Regions from separate parts of the Arthrobacter sp. NyZ413 genome, predicted to be linked through region 2. Evidence: predicted binding sites of a transcription regulator. Region 2 holds the regulator's gene; the other holds the start of a gene.
What was found. The regulator Rex, encoded in region 2, represses fermentation and respiration genes when NADH is low (regulators of the CRP and FNR family bind a similar motif). The targets are predictions, from matches to a motif close to CTTGTGAANNNNTTCACAAG.
Positions count from the first base shown of each region.

Region 1: a site for Rex is predicted at 3,910-3,929, ahead of ABCW42_RS12875 (glyceraldehyde-3-phosphate dehydrogenase). Genes of this name have one in related genera too.

Region 1 covers NZ_CP155434.1:2,758,410-2,766,064, forward strand. The annotation lists gene orn (oligoribonuclease) at 1-25, shown strand, start outside; tRNA gene ABCW42_RS12855 (tRNA-His) at 155-227, shown strand; gene def (peptide deformylase) at 388-960, shown strand; gene ABCW42_RS12865 (HNH endonuclease family protein) at 985-1,782, opposite strand; gene ABCW42_RS12870 (hypothetical protein) at 1,883-2,092, opposite strand; gene ABCW42_RS12875 (glyceraldehyde-3-phosphate dehydrogenase) at 2,198-3,655, opposite strand; RNA gene rnpB (RNase P RNA component class A) at 3,948-4,339, opposite strand; gene ABCW42_RS12885 (YaaA family protein) at 4,395-5,159, shown strand; gene ABCW42_RS12890 (zinc ribbon domain-containing protein) at 5,160-5,897, opposite strand; gene ABCW42_RS12895 (Nif3-like dinuclear metal center hexameric protein) at 5,967-6,890, opposite strand; gene msrA (peptide-methionine (S)-S-oxide reductase MsrA) at 7,038-7,562, shown strand; gene cysK (cysteine synthase A) at 7,638-7,655, shown strand, end outside.
Region 2 covers NZ_CP155434.1:3,640,954-3,648,608, reverse strand. The annotation lists gene ABCW42_RS17055 (LacI family DNA-binding transcriptional regulator) at 1-614, opposite strand, end outside; gene ABCW42_RS17050 (3-deoxy-7-phosphoheptulonate synthase) at 1,017-2,156, shown strand; gene ABCW42_RS17045 (helix-turn-helix domain-containing protein) at 2,316-2,528, shown strand; gene ABCW42_RS17040 (30S ribosomal protein bS22) at 2,702-2,800, shown strand; gene ABCW42_RS17035 (HAD family hydrolase) at 3,006-3,824, opposite strand; gene ABCW42_RS17030 (glutaredoxin family protein) at 3,966-4,220, shown strand; gene ABCW42_RS17025 (redox-sensing transcriptional repressor Rex) at 4,271-4,978, shown strand; gene ABCW42_RS17020 (hypothetical protein) at 5,032-5,931, opposite strand; gene ABCW42_RS17015 (hypothetical protein) at 6,235-6,888, opposite strand; gene ABCW42_RS17010 (YceI family protein) at 7,091-7,639, opposite strand.

The DNA.
Region 1 (7,655 bases), 880 kb from region 2:
CCAACAGGTAGCCAGCGAAACGTGATCTAGAGCACGTTTTCGGGAAATTTCATCTAAACGGCCAAAAGTGGCAAAACCAGCCCCCAACTCGGGGTATAGTTTTTGTCGTTGCCTTCGCAGCGAACGGGTCATCCGGTTGCGGTCAAGGCACATGGTGGGCGTAGCTCAGTTGGCAGAGCGCCTGGTTGTGGTCCAGGAGGTCGCGGGTTCAACCCCCGTCGCTCACCCTCATGAAGCCGGTACTGGTGTGCCGGCCGGGACAAAGGCCGTACTGGTATCCAGTACGGCCTTTCTCTTTTCCCGGCCATCTTGTCCCGGCACACCATGCTGTGTCTAAATATTTGCGGCCACTTCGTCGCCCGGACCGAGAACCAGAGGAATCCTGACATGACCGTCCTGCCAGTCACCATCTGGGGCGAACCCGTGCTCCACCGCCGGGCAAGCGAAGTGGAAGTCTTCGACGACGAACTCCGCACCTTGATCGCCGACATGTTCGAGACGAACGATGCCGCCAACGGCGTCGGGCTCGCTGCGCCCCAGGTAGGGGTCGGCAAACGCATTTTCGTGTTCAAGTATGCCAACGAAGACGACGCACCTGACGAAGGCGTTTTGGTGAACCCGGTCCTGACGCTTTCGAAGATCCCGGGAGCGCTTCCAGACCCCGAGGAAGACGTCGAAGGCTGCCTTTCCTTCCCCGGAGAGCACTACCCCCTGCAAAGGGCGGAGTGGGCGAGGGTCCAGGGCTTCGATGGACACGGCAACCCCGTGGATTTCGTGGCGACGGGTTGGTTCGCGCGGGTGATGCAGCACGAGTTCGACCACCTTGACGGCAAGCTCTACGTGAACCGCCTCGTTGACCGCTACGCCAAGAAGGCAATGAAACAGGCCAAGAAGAACGGCTGGGGAGTTCCTGGACTGACCTGGATGCCGGGGGTCGATCCGGATCCATTCGGCCACTGAGCCGGCAAGGCTCCGCGAACCGTCCTACGACGCCCTGATGGTCTGCTGGCCCGGGCAGGAATCTAAGACCCGTCTCATGGCGTCTTTCTCGGCTTGAGTAACCCACAACCGGTAGGCAACCTTGACCGATACCTGCCGCGCTACGTAGTGGCACCGGAAGCGCTTGTTCGCCGGCAGCCAGCTTGCGGCATCGCTCGCGCTCTTCTTTACGTTGGCCGGACCGTCGACGGCGATGAGGTTGACGGGATCGTTGGCCAGGCTTTGCCGCTGTTTCGGGGTCAGCTGCCGGGCTCCTTTTTGCCACGCGTCACCGAGCGCGACAACGTGGTCGATCTGCACGGCGGCACTGCTTTCGGAACCCCTGCGGAATTGCACGTCGTGCCCCACGTAAGGCTCCCGAAGCGTTCCTGAGGCGACTTTGCACGTTGAGCCTGCGGTGAACTCGACCGATTCGAGATCGCGCCTCAGGATGTCGTTCCGGGTATCGCAACCGTTGCGGTCGACGTCGAGCCAGGCCTGGCCGAATTCTTCGCGGCGGTAGTCGTCCTTCGCCGCACGCCCCTTCACTGGGAGGGTGTCAAGGGCGTCGACTGCCAGTCCAGTGGGAATTGCTTCGACTGCTTGGACCGTCTTCATCCAGGCCGGATTAACGACGGGCGCTTCGGACGGTCCGTTGCCGGGACCTTCAGATACGGTGAACTGGCCCTGCGCGAAGAACCAGACAAGGCCGGAGGCAGCGCCCACGACCAAGAGGGCGATCAAGGCCCAGGCTTGGCGTGACTGGCGGCGGGCACGCCGGTAAGCGGCCCAGGTTGTGCTCAAGGGATTGCGTCCTTTCGAGGGGAGCGTCTCCCTTGAGACTAGGGCAGGAGCTGATCATCGACGGCGAAATCCACAGTGGGGAGGGGAAGTCGCCGACGGTCTATTGCTCCTTGGTGACCCGTTTCACGTCTTCCGTGGCGACAGCAAGGAGCGACTCCAACTGAAGCACGCGTTCCTCGGAGATGTCTCCCGCGGCAAACGCTGCCTTGGCGCCGTCGAGCAAGCGCTGGGCTTCCTTCTGGTTGGCGAGCGCAACGTCGAGTGCGTGTTCCAGGGTGGTCTCGTGTACCAGGATCTTTTCGTGTTCCATGCGACCATTCTGGTCAGGATTCCCAGCTGGCGCTAGCGCCCCAGCTGGGAATCCCCTGTGTCTTTCCAGACTCCGCGCCTTGGCTACAGGGCGGTCCGGGAGCGGCTAAACGCCGGCCGTGGCGAGGGAGGCGGGCAGTTCGGCCACCACAACATCGCGAGCGGGGAACGACGGCGGATTGACGCCGGCCATTTCTTCCATGACGCGAACAACCTGGCAGCTGTAGCCGAACTCGTTGTCGTACCAGACGTAGACCACGAGGTTCTTGTCGTTGGCGATCGTCGCCAGGCCATCCACGATGCCGGCGCGGCGCGAGCCGACGAAGTCCGTGGAGACGACCTCGGGGGAATCGATGAAGTCGATCTGCTTGCGCAGGTTCGAATGCAGCGACATCTCGCGGAGGTAGTTGTTGACCTCTTCCTTGGTGGTTCCCTTTTCGAGGTTCAGGTTCAGGATCGCCATTGAGACATCCGGGGTAGGAACGCGGATGGCGTTACCCGTCAGCTTGCCCTGGAGTTCCGGCAGGGCCTTCGCCACGGCCTTGGCCGCCCCGGTTTCCGTGATGACCATGTTGAGCGCAGCCGATCGGCCGCGACGGTCGCCCTTGTGGAAGTTGTCGATCAGGTTCTGGTCGTTCGTGAACGAGTGCACGGTTTCCACGTGGCCGTGGATCACTCCGAACTTGTCGTTGAGCGCCTTCAGCACGGGCGTGATGGCGTTCGTGGTGCAGGAAGCGGCGGTGATGATCCGGTCCGTGTCCTCGATCGAGCCGTGGTTGATGCCGTGCACGATGTTCTTGAGCGCACCCTTGCCCGGAGCGGTCAGCAGGACGCGCGCGACGCCCTTGCTCTTCAGGTGCTGGGAGAGTCCTTCTTCATCGCGCCAACGGCCCGTGTTGTCCACCACGAGTGCGTTGTCGATGCAGTAGGCCGTGTAGTCGATCGTGGCGGGGTTGTCCGAGTAGATAACCTGGATCTCCACGCCGTTGGCGGTGATGGTGTTGGCTTCCTCGTCCACGCGGATGGTGCCTTCGAAGGAACCGTGGACGGAGTCGCGGCGCAGCAGGCTTGCCCGCTTCACGAGGTCGTTTTCCGCGCCCTTGCGGACAACGATGGCGCGCAGTCGCAGCCCGTGGCCACCGCCTGCCTTTTCGATCAGGAGGCGGGCGAGGAGCCTGCCGATCCGGCCGAAACCGTAGAGGACGACGTCGGTGCTGGTGCGGTCGTCCGCGCCGCGCTTTCCGACGATCTCGGCGAGCTCAGCTCGGAGGAAGTCCTCCAAGGAGATGCCGGCCGCCTCGGCCTTGTACTTCTCATTGAGGCGGGCAATGTCAATGGCGGCAGCCCCAAGCTCGAGGCCCGCGAGGACATTGAGCAACGGTGCTGTTTCTTCGAGCGGAAGTTCGGCGTTGCTCATCCGGCGGGCAAAGCGGTGGGCTTTCAGGATGTTCATCGACGACTTATTGATGAGGCTGCGTCCGTGGATGCTGGTGACCACGTTGTTTTCACGGTAAAGCCGGCCGATCACCGGGATCATGGCTTCAGCCAACGCTTCGCGGCTCATCCACGTATCAAGACAAGAATCTGACGACTGGCTCACAGAACTACCTTCCTAGGGTCAGCTACATACGCCCTCGTACATAGTTGGCGGCCGCCCGGAGTAATCCTGCGGCACTGGCATCGGCGGGACTTCGGTCTGCCCGGACACCTCGAACGTTGCAAGGAAAAACCGCCGGCTGCGAACGCAGACCCGGCGGTGGAACTTCTACGTTCACTGTCCATTCTAAAGTCAGGCAGGCAGCGCTTTGGCCGCGGGAGCGCGTGAATTCACTCACATGGCAGACCGGCGCTCATGGTGGATGGGCTGGCCGGTACGCCGGGTTCTGTGTTCCCCTGCCGTTGCCAACAAGGGAGTGGCGACCATCCATCTACGAACGCCGTTGCCGACGCCCTCCAGCGGCCTACCCGGACACTCGGGCGGGCAGCCCTCAATCGTGTCCTGTCTGGCCTTGCTCCGGGTGGGGTTTACCTAGCCTCCGCGGTCACCCGCGGAGCTGGTGGTCTCTTACACCGCCGTTTCACCCTTACCTGTTGCCTGCCTGTGCGGACACAAGCAGGCAACGGCGGTCTGTTTTCTGTGGCACTGGCCTGCGGGTTACCCCGAGTGGGCGTTACCCACCACCCTGCCCTATGGAGCCCGGACGTTCCTCGAGCCACTCGCGTGGCGCGCGGCCGCCTGGCCAACCCATCCGCCGTACAGTCTACCGGCGCTTGCCCGGCACTCTGACCGCTAATATCGTCAGGTGCTGATTCTCCTCCCGCCTTCCGAAGGCAAGACCCCTGCCGTCAAAGGCCCCTCCGTCGATTGGGAAGCGCTGAGCTTCCCGGAGCTCAACAGCTACCGCGCCAAAGTGCTCGACGCGCTCGGCCTGGTCAGCGCACACGAGGACGCCTTGGCGTTGCTGGGCGTCGGAGCGTCACTCAAGGACGACGTCGAACGCAACACCCGCTTGCACGCGGAACCGGCGGCACCCGCCCACCAGGTGTATTCGGGGGTCCTCTACGACGCGCTCGGCTACCGGAGCCTCACCGCGGCGCAACGGCGCAAGGCCGCCGAATCGATCCTCGTCGTCTCCGCGCTGTGGGGCGCCATCGGGTTCGGCGACCGGGTGCCCGCCTACCGCCTGTCCATGGGAACGGCACTGCCCGACGTCGGACGCCTCGCCTCGTTCTGGAAGCCGAAGCTCACGCAGGCCCTTGCCGCCCGCGTGGAAGGCGAACTGCTGGTGGACTGCCGGTCCAGCACTTATGCCGCGGCATGGGCTCCGCCAGCAGCCCAAACGGTTTCCGTGAACGTGTTTTCAGAGGCCAACGGCAAACGCACCGTCGTCAGCCATTTCGCCAAGCACACCCGCGGCGAACTTGCCCGTCACCTGCTCAGCCGGCGCGGCAAGGCTCCGTCCACCCCGGAGCAACTCCTGAAGGCCACGGAAGAAGCGTGGCCTGCCGAACTGGTAGAGGGCACGGTCCGCAAACCGCACAGCCTGAACATCATCCTCCGCGCCTAGCTAGTTCCATTCAGCAGAACGCACCAGAATGCAGCCGGAATCCGGGCAGAAGACGATATCGTCCTCCGCGGCCGCTTTGACTTCGGCTAGGTCCCCGGGGCTGAGGGTCATCCCCGAGCCTTCCGATTTGCCATGGAACAGCCGAGCTGCCCCGACTCCCCGCTTTGCGAGGGTCCGTTCGTAGATCGCGAGCATGCCGGCGTCGAGCCCTTCCGCGAAGCCGCTCCGCTCGGCGTGGAGGGCAGCTTCCTCGGCCGCAATCTCCGCGATGGCTTGGTCAAGTTCCGCACGGATCCCGGAAAAAGAGCCCTGGATATCGTCGACTATCTGCTGTTGGGCAGCTTGGCTCCCCCGCAGGGAGTCCAGTCGTTCCAGAATCTCCAGCTCGATGTCCTCAAGGTCGGAGCGGCGTTTGTTCAGCGATGCAATATCGTTCTGCAGCGCGACCAAGTCCTTCGAAAGCCCGGTGCCGCTGTTCAGCCGGGCCTCGTCCCGCTCGATGCGGCCGGCGACCTGCTCGACGTCGGCCTCGGACTTGCGCAGCTCGGCTTCGGCGTCATGGACGGCCAGTTTGGCGGTCCCGAGCTGCCCGTTGGCAACTGTAAGGGCGTCCTGAAGATCGACGATGCGGGGATCGTTTTCCAAAACACGACGGCGACTGGCCAGCGATTTGAGCTTGGCGTCCAACCCCTGCAGCTCAAGCAATTTCAACTGTTCCGCCGGTGCTGCCTTGGCCACGCGCTTACCTCCGCTTGATCGCGCCGGGTGAACTTCACTCCGGCCGGGCCATCGGCCCGTTTCTCGACTCTAGTCGCCGCCAGGAGTCAGAATGAAGTCCCACGGGTCGCTGTTGGTCGTAGCGACCCGGATCTCCACCTCGTGCCCTTGGTCGGTGAGCACGTTGCCGAGGGCTTCGGCCGCGGCCGGGAGCCACAGCCATTCGCTTGCGAAGTGGGATACGTCAATGAGGTACGGCCGGCTGTCGACGGCGGCCTCCCTGGCCTCCGAGGCGGGGTGGTGGCGCAAGTCGGCCGTAACGTAGACGTCGGCATGGCTTGCCCGTACGGCGTCGAAAAGGCTGTCTCCCGCCCCGCCGCATACTGCGACACGGCGCACGAGTCCGTCCTTGTCACCAGCCACGCGCACTCCGCCGGCCACAGCCGGGAGGACTTCGAATACACGTGCCGCGAAATCGCCAAGGGTCATGAGTTCGGCAAGGTCTCCAACCCGGCCGATGCCCTCTTCCGGCAGTCCGTGCGCCGCCGGAGCCAAGGGCACCACGTTTTCCAGGCCGAAGGCGTCAGCCAGGACGTCCGAAACACCGCCGACGGCGGAATCGCCGTTGGTATGAACGGTCAGGAGGCCGGTTCCCGACTCGATAAGGCGGTGCACCGCCAGGCCTTTGGCGCTCGTAGCAGCCACTGAAGTGACTCCTTTGAGGAGCAACGGGTGATGCGTGACGAGTAGCGCGGCACCCCATTCAATGGCTTCTTCGATAGCCTCGAGCGTCGGGTCCACGGCGAACATGATCCGGGAAACCGTGGCGGCAGGACGTCCGGCCACCAATCCGACCTCGTCCCACTCTTCCGCGAGGGACTCCGGCCAGAGCTCTTCCACGGCAAGCAACACCTGGCCAAGGGTCGGGATTCCCGTTCCTGGCGTTCCGCCTGCACCGTCTTCCGGCTCTTCTCCGGATCCTGCATCTGTAACGGCGGTGTTCACAGCTTCCATGCCTTCCATTCTTACCCATTCCGAAGGAAGGACACGCGTACGTCCTCCTCCGGATTCAAGTCCGGTTGCCACTCAACGCGGCTGCGACGTCATAGTCCTGTAAGTTTGTGCGGGAATCATCCAGCGTCCCCGGCCATTGAAGAGATCATGAAAACCTTTGTACTTGGCGGTGGTTGCTTCTGGTGCCTTGATGCCGTCTACCAAAAGACCAAGGGCGTCACGGCCGTCGTCTCCGGATACACAGGGGGCCATGTCCGCAACCCCGACTACTACGACGTCTGTTCCGGGATGACGGGCCATGCGGAAGTGGTTGCCGTGACATTCGATGAAGACACCATTCCCGCGGACATCGTCCTGGACATGTTCTTCGCCCTGCACGATCCCACAACGCTCAACCGGCAGGGTTACGACGTCGGGACGCAGTACCGTTCATCGATGTTCTACTCCACGACGGAAGAGAAGATCCTTTTCGAGGAAGCCATCCTCCGTAACCAGGAGCTATGGCCGAAGCCGATTGTGACCGAGGTAGTCCGGCTTCCGGAGTTCTACGAGGCAGAAGCGATCCACCAGAATTACTACGCGAAGTTTCCCGGACAGGGCTATTGCCAGGTCATCATCAACCCCAAGCTCGCCAAAGCCAGGAAATATTACTCTTCGTGGCTCCGCGCGTAGCAGCGTTTAGCACCGCTCGTTAGGCTGACCTCAGCAGTAGCTATTTCAGCGAATTCAGAGAATAGGCATGAATACATGGCACGGATCTACGAC
Region 2 (7,655 bases):
AGGCCCCGGAGCCGCTGGACGTTGGAGGCGCTGCGGTCCGGGCCGGTCAGGTAAGCGAGTTTGCGGTGGCCGAGCTCAACAAGGTGGGCAGCGAGCTCCTGGATTCCCTTGCCGTAGTCCACCACGAGGCTTGGCGTGGGGACGGAATCGGTGGTCCGGTTGATGAGGACGAGCGGATGGAGCGTGGGGGCAAGTTCCTCAAGTTCGGCGTCGCTCATGCGGGGAGCGCAAAGCACCACGCCGTCGCACCGACGCCTGGCTTCGCTCGCGAGGATGGCCTCTTCGCTCCTGACCTCGGAAGAATCTGCGATCAGGACACGGTACCCGTCGCGGGCTGCGGCGATGCTGAGCCCACGGAGGATGGCTTGGAACGTTGGGTTGGACAAGTCCGGAACCACGATGCCGATGGTGTCCGTCTTTCCCAGGGCGAGGCTTCGGCCCACGGGATTCGGCTTGTACTTCAGTTCCTTGGCCGCGGCGCGGACGCGCTCGGCGATAACGGCGTCCACCGTGGTGTTACCGTTCATGACGCGGGAAACGGTGGCATGCGAGACGCCGGCCATGGATGCCACATCGGCGATGCCCACCCGCCGCGTCGTTGCCCTGCCTGCCATGGTTTCCTTTCCGGAAGGCCGTTGCCGCGCCCGGGTCGGGGCGGCGACTTTTGTTCTGACATGAGTTTATAGCGAGCCGGGAAACGTTTTCCCTTGATGTCGTTGCATTTCGGACCCGGCGCCGGACGCTCATGTGGAAGATAGCGACGGCGGCCGGCCACCCGCCGTCGCGCATCGGCCACGCGGACGCGATTTTGCCGGGAGCAATGCCGGGCGCTATGGTGTGCCTATGACTAAGCGTTGGTATGCGTATTTTTCGTTGGCTCTGGAGGGGCCCGCGTCTAACTGACACGCATCCAACAATCCTCCAGAGCCAACAGGGCAGAGATGATTCTCTGCCCTTCGCCATTTCCAGGCGGGCTCTGAGCAGGGTCCGCTCCTCTTCAGGACAGGACCCCTTTCATGACCAGCATCGCCGCAGAGCCCGACACACACCGCCTCGACGAAAACCCGGCAGCACAATCGACGTCGAACCTGCGCGTCAGCCGCTTCGAACCGCTGCCGTCCCCGCAGGAGCTCATCGCCGAACTGCCGCTGGACGCGAAGTCTTCTGCCGTCGTCGAACGCGGACGTGACGGAGTGCGGGCCATCATGGACGGCGTGGATGACCGCCTCCTGGTCATCGTGGGCCCATGCTCCATCCACGATCCGAAGGCCGGCCTGGAATACGCCCGCCGGTTGGTCAGCCAGGCCGAACGGCACAAGGAAGACCTCCTGGTCGTCATGAGGGCCTACTTCGAGAAGCCGCGCACCACAGTCGGCTGGAAGGGCCTCATCAACGATCCCCACTTGGACGGCAGCCACGACATCGCCGCGGGACTCCGTGCCGCCCGCGGCTTCCTCCGGCAGGTCACGGCCCTCGGCTTGCCGACGGCTACTGAATTCCTTGAGCCCATCAGTCCCCAATACATGGCGGACCTCGTGGCCTGGGGCGCCATCGGAGCCCGTACCACCGAAAGCCAGATCCACCGCCAGCTCGCTTCCGGGCTTTCCATGCCGATCGGCTTCAAGAACGGGACCGACGGCGACCTCCAGGTAGCGATCGATGCTTGCGGTGCGTCCGCGGCGCCGCAGGCGTTCCTCGGGATCGACGGTGACGGCCGGGCCGCCCTCGTGGCGACCGCCGGCAACCCGGATACCCACGTGATCCTGCGTGGCGGACGCAAAGGCCCCAACTACTCTGCCGACGACGTCGCAGCGGCCACGGAGAAGCTCTCCGCGAAGGGGCTGAACCCGCGGCTGATCGTTGATGCGAGCCACGCCAACAGCGGCAAGAGCCACCACCGCCAAGCGGAAGTCGCCTTGGAAATCGGCGCCCAGCTGGAAGCGGATCCGACGACGGCGATTGCCGGCGTCATGCTGGAGAGTTTCCTTGTGGGCGGGGCGCAGAACCTCGACGTCGAGCGGCAGGCGCTGGGCGACCAGCCGCTCGTGTACGGCCAAAGCGTCACCGACGCCTGCATGGAATGGGACGTGACGGTGTCCGTCCTGGACCAGCTCGCGGCATCCTCGCGGAAACGCCGTTTGGGAGCCGCGGCCTAGCGGTTCTGATCTGCGGACTCTCAGCCGAAAGACTTTCACTTTGGTACCAGCAGCCTCTAGAGTATCTAGCACATGGTTGTTTGATGGCTCAGCATCGGCACACCAGGTTATGAATGCTGGGGTTCGCCGTCTATCGCTGAGAGCAAAGGAATATGGAGAATGTCCGCAGAGACCAACTTCTCGAACGCGCGGTTCATGACCGTGGCTGAGGTTGCCGAAGTCCTCCGGGTTTCCAAAATGACCGTGTACCGCCTGGTCCACTCGGGTGACATGCCGGCCGTCCGTTTCGGGCGGTCATTCCGTGTCCCCGAAGAAGCAGTTGACCAGTACCTCAAGGGTGCAGTGGTCGATGGAAACTCGGAGACCGCTTAGGTCCTGCTGGTTCCCGGCCGGGGCCAACGGTCATTGGGTGCCCTCGATAGGCGGTACCCTGTTAAGGAACGTTTTACGTCATTGTAAGAATCTGTCAGTTGTTTAGTCTGCTGCTCTGTCCGCGGACCTTTTCCAACAGACAGGACCTTTCATCTAGTTGGTAAGGAACTTTCGTGGGTTCAGTTATTAAGAAGCGCCGCAAGCGTATGGCCAAGAAGAAGCACCGCAAGCTGCTTCGCAAGACTCGCCACCAGCGCCGCAACAAGAAGTAGAAATACTTCACAAAGCGTAAATGCCCGTCGCCTTTTGAGGTGGCGGGCATTTTTGCGTGGGGGCCGGGCTGGCGATGGCGGGTCTTGGCTGGCGACGCGGGACTTGGTTGGCGACGCGGGGAATGACTTTCGACACGGGAATTCCTAGTGCGAAAGGCATTCTTGGCGTCGGGAAACCGGATGCGCGTCGCGGGAGGGGCGAAGGCTAGAGGCGCGGCCCGCGGAATTTCGAGAATCCGCGCCACAATCCATACACTGCGCCGCCCACGGTGGCAGCCTTGAGGCCGAAGGTGGCAGCGCGTCGGCCTGAGCGGAAGTCGTAGACGGGCCAGTTGTTCTCCCTGGCATGGCGGCGCAGCCGGGCATCCGGATTGATGCACACAGGGTGGCCTACCAGGGTCAGCAGGGGGATGTCGTTGTGCGAATCGCTGTATGCCCAGCAGCGGCTGAGGTCCAGGCCATCCCGGTCCGCGACGCCCTGCACCGCGACTGCCTTGGCGGTTCCGTGCAGGATTTCGCCCACAAGCTTGCCGGTAAAGGCGCCGTCCTTGATTTCACCCACGGTACCCAGGGCGCCCGTCAGGCCAAGGCGGGTGGAAATCACGCTGGCAACCTCGATTGGAGTGGCGGTCACCAGCCAGACTTTCCGCCCGACGCGCAGGTGCTGTTCGGCCAAGGCCTTGGTTCCCGGCCAGATCCGGGACTCGATCATTTCGTCGTAGACTTCTTCGCCCAGCGCCGTAATTTCGGAAACTTTGATCCCGGCCGCGAGGGTCAGGGCAGAATCCCGAACGGCATGGACGTCCTCCATGTTTTCGCCGCGCAAGACGAACTTGAATTGTTTCCATGCGAAGCCGGCGGCCTGGGTGAGTGTGAACGCCTTCCGTTCGTACATCTTCCGGGCCACATGGAAGAGGCTGGCGCCCTTCATCAGCGTGTTATCGACGTCGAAGAATGCGGCTTCGCCGTGTTGCTGCGTGGCAGCCGGCGCGGTGGCCACAGCGGCGTTCTTCTCGTCGGGCATGCCACGAGTCTAGTCACTTGCCTGGCCCGCTGCCGTCCAGCGTGGTCGCGTCGGACTTTTTGGACAGAGCCCGACGGCGGCCTGGCCGCCTGGCCCGCGGCCGTGTTCGACGCTGGCGCAACGCCCGGTTACCTTTGAAACATGCCACATCCCGACGTCGTACTCCTCACCAAAGCTGACTGCCACCTGTGCACCGCGGCGCGTGCCGCCGTCGAGCGCGTCACATCCAGCCTCGGGCTTGGGTGGACTGAACAGTCCATCGACGCAGACCCGGCACTTCGCGAGCAGTATGCGGAAGAGATTCCGGTGGTTTTCGTGGATGGAATCCAGCGCGATTTTTGGAAAATCGATGAGGCGCGATTGGAGAGGGTGCTCAAGAAGGCCTTGGCCGCCTGAACATGCGCCCGGTGCTTTGTTGGCAATAGAGTGGGAAACAAAGCAACGCAATGGAGAAGAACGTGACTGCGCTGGAACCGTCCGCCGAGGCTGTGCCCGGGGACAAGGACTCTGCTTCCAAGCAGATACCGCCCGCGGCCGTGGCCCGGATGACGCTCTATTTGCGCGCGCTGAATTCGCTCCTTGCCGAAGGTGTTGAACGTGTTTCTTCCGATGCGTTGGCGGAAGCGTCCGGCGTGAGTTCGTCCACTCTTCGCAAGGACCTCTCGTATGTCGGATCGTATGGAACCCGCGGCGTGGGATACGAGGTCCAGTACCTGAGCCGGCACATCGCGGCCGCGCTCGGCCTGACGCACGACTGGAAGGTCGCAATCGTAGGCGCCGGTAACCTGGGCAAGGCCCTGGCCCGGTACGGGGGATTCGAGTCGCGGGGTTTCGACGTCGTCGCGATCCTTGACGCGGACCCCATGGTCATCGGGAACGAAGTCGGATGGTTGCGGGTCAGCGACGCCGCGAACCTCGAATTGGTCCTGCAGCGGACCGGCACCAACATGGTGGTTCTGGCGTTGCCCGCCGCGGTTGCCCAGGACGTTTGTGACAGGGTCATCAATGCCGGCATCCGCAGCATCCTCAGTTTCGCCCCCGTGCTCTTGCAAGTCCCGCCGCACGTGAACCTGCGCAAAGTGGACATGGCCACCGAACTGCAGATCCTCGCCTATCACGCACAACGGGCGCAGACCCCGGGCCAGGCGCTCTAGGGCCAAGCCGGGACTGCGCCCGTGTTCGCGTTCTTGTCAGGCTTCGAGGATGCCTAGCGGCCGTACGGACCCTGTCCGTAGGGGTTGGCGAATGGTTGCGCCTTCCGGAAGTACGGTGCCGAGCCCGGCAGGTACAACAGGACGATCGCGGCGACGCCCAAGAGGATCGTGATGGTGCCCAAGCCGAGCTGAGTTAGTCCAAACAGCGAAAGAGCGGCGAAAACGGTCCCCAGGATGCGGGCCCAGTTCTTGCCCTTGCGCACCTTGAACGCAACCAAGGCGTAGAGCCCGGCGAAGATCACCGAGAAAATGACGGTGACAGTGGTGATGACGCCGATGATGCTGTTGGTGTCCACGCCGGAGGTACTGGTGCCCCGGGCGGACAGGGCTTGGTCGATCATGCTCTTGCCCTCGGGGGAGTTGAACACCGCGATCTCGAACGGAATTCCGATCAGGGTCAGGACGCCGGCCGCGATGATGAGCCAGAAGGAGATGTTCACGAGCTGGGGCACGCCGGACGTCCGGGCCGGCAATTGGCTCGGCCACGGGGCGCCCTGGCCGTATTGGGCACCTTGGCCGTACTGCGGCGCGGACGGCTGCCCGCCTTGGCCGTACTGACTACCTTGGCCGTATGGGGCATTCTGGCCAAATGGGGCATTCTGGCCGTATTGGGGAGCGGACGGTTGTCCGTATTGGGGAGCCTGTTGTCCGTACTGGGGCTGGCCCGAGGACTGCTGTCCGTATGGCGATTGCTGGCCGTACTGGGGAGCTTGCTGGCCGTACTGGGGTGCTTGTTGCCCGTACTGGGGAGCCTGCTGACCGTACTGCGGGGCGGAAGGTTGCCCGTTCTGCGGAGTCTGTTGCCCATTCTGCGGTGCCTGTTGGCCGTACTTCGGCTGCTCGGGCTCGGGGTTCTCGCCCGGAGTGGACGGCGGATACGGAGGGGTGCTCATGGCATTCCTTTGCATGTCGACTGCAGATACGGCTGCCGGGTGCAACGTGCCCTGCCCCCAGCTCGGCTTAAGTCCACCGTACCCCGGGGGCAGAGCACGCGGGCGGATTCGTGCAAAGAATTCTGCCTGCGTGGGGAAGGTGCCGGATAAGGCGCGGTCTGCAGGCGCCTGACTACGCCCGGCCGCGCCCCGCAGGGGGTCAAAGGCCCCAACGGTATGTAGGAATAAGGAAGGCCGCGGCGTCCCCCCGGGGACACCGCGGCCTTCAGCTTGAGTGCCGTGCTTGCTAAAAGGATGTGCTTGCTACAGGAAGTGCTTCCGGGACTCGGGGAGCCACATGAGGACGGCGGCCGCAACGGCGGCAGCCGATCCAATGAAGCTCAGGTTGCCCGTGATCATTTGGCCGAAAAGTCCGATGAGGGCGAAGGCGCCAAGCACGGTGAGGACGATCCGGGCCCAGCGGGCACCTTCCTTCAGCCGGATGGCGCAGAAGACGTAAAACGCGGCGAAGATGATTCCGAAGACCAGGCCAGTGATCGCGGCCCCGATGAAGACTCCGCCGAGTTGGCTGGAAATGATGCCGACGTTCACGATGCTGAGCAGGATGCCCAGGACGGCCGCCGCAATCCAAAGCCAGTAGGAAATGGTCAATTGCTGCGGGACGCCGGTGGTGTCGCGGAAGCGCTGGGCGATGTTGTTGAAGTCGAGGCCGAAAGTGTTCCTCGCAGGTGCTGCGTACCCGAGTCCCGCGGGAGGCGTGTTGTCACGGCCCGAGAGGGGGACGCCATAAGCTGCCTGCGCACTACCGGGTGCCGGTTGCTGGTACGACGGCGGTGCCTGGTAGGACGGTGGAGCCTGGTATGACGGAGGTGCTTGGTATTCCTGCGGAGGTTGGTAACCCGCAGGAGGGACATTGCCGGGCTGCTGAGGCTGTGGAGCTTCGTTTGGGTTACTCATGGCTTCACTGTAGACCTGAGGTTTAAGGATTCCTAGGAAATTCTTGGCCAATTCGCTGCTAAGCATCGGGTTTTAGGCGAACAATTGGCGGGTGATTCCGCAAGAGACGAAATGGCGCCTTCGAGGCTGCACACTGCTTGGTGTGCTGCCCCGAAGGTGCCATTCAGCGGTGGCTTTGGCTAGCCGGCCGGTCGTGCGGGACTTAGGCGGCGGGTGCGATGAAGGCCAGTTCGAGGTTGATGACAACCTTGTCGCTGACCAGCACGCCGCCGGCTTCGAGTACTGCGTTCCAGGTGAGGCCGAATTCCTTGCGGCTGATGGTGGTTTCGCCGGAAACGCCCGCGCGGGTGTTGCCGAAGGGGTCAACGGCCACGCCGTTGAATTCGGTCTCGATGGCGACCTCTTTGGTAACGCCCTTGATGGTCAGGTCGCCGACGAGGTCGAAGCTGTCGCCGTTGGCCTTGACGTGGCGGGAGACGAACGTGATCTCGGGGAACTTCTCCACGTCGAAGAAGTCCTCGCCCTTGACGTGGCCGTCGCGGTTGACGTCGCCCGAGTTGAAGCTGTTGGTCTGGATGCTGGCGTTGACCTTCGAATCGGCGAGGCTGCCGCCAAGTTCAAGGGTGGCTTCGGCTTCGGTGAACTGGCCGCGGACCTTGCTGATGCCGGCGTGGCGGACGGTGAAGCCGATCTCGCTGTGGGAGTTGTCGAGGGTCCAGGTTCCGGTGGTGACGTTGGCGGGAAGAGTCATGGCGTTCTCCTAAGGA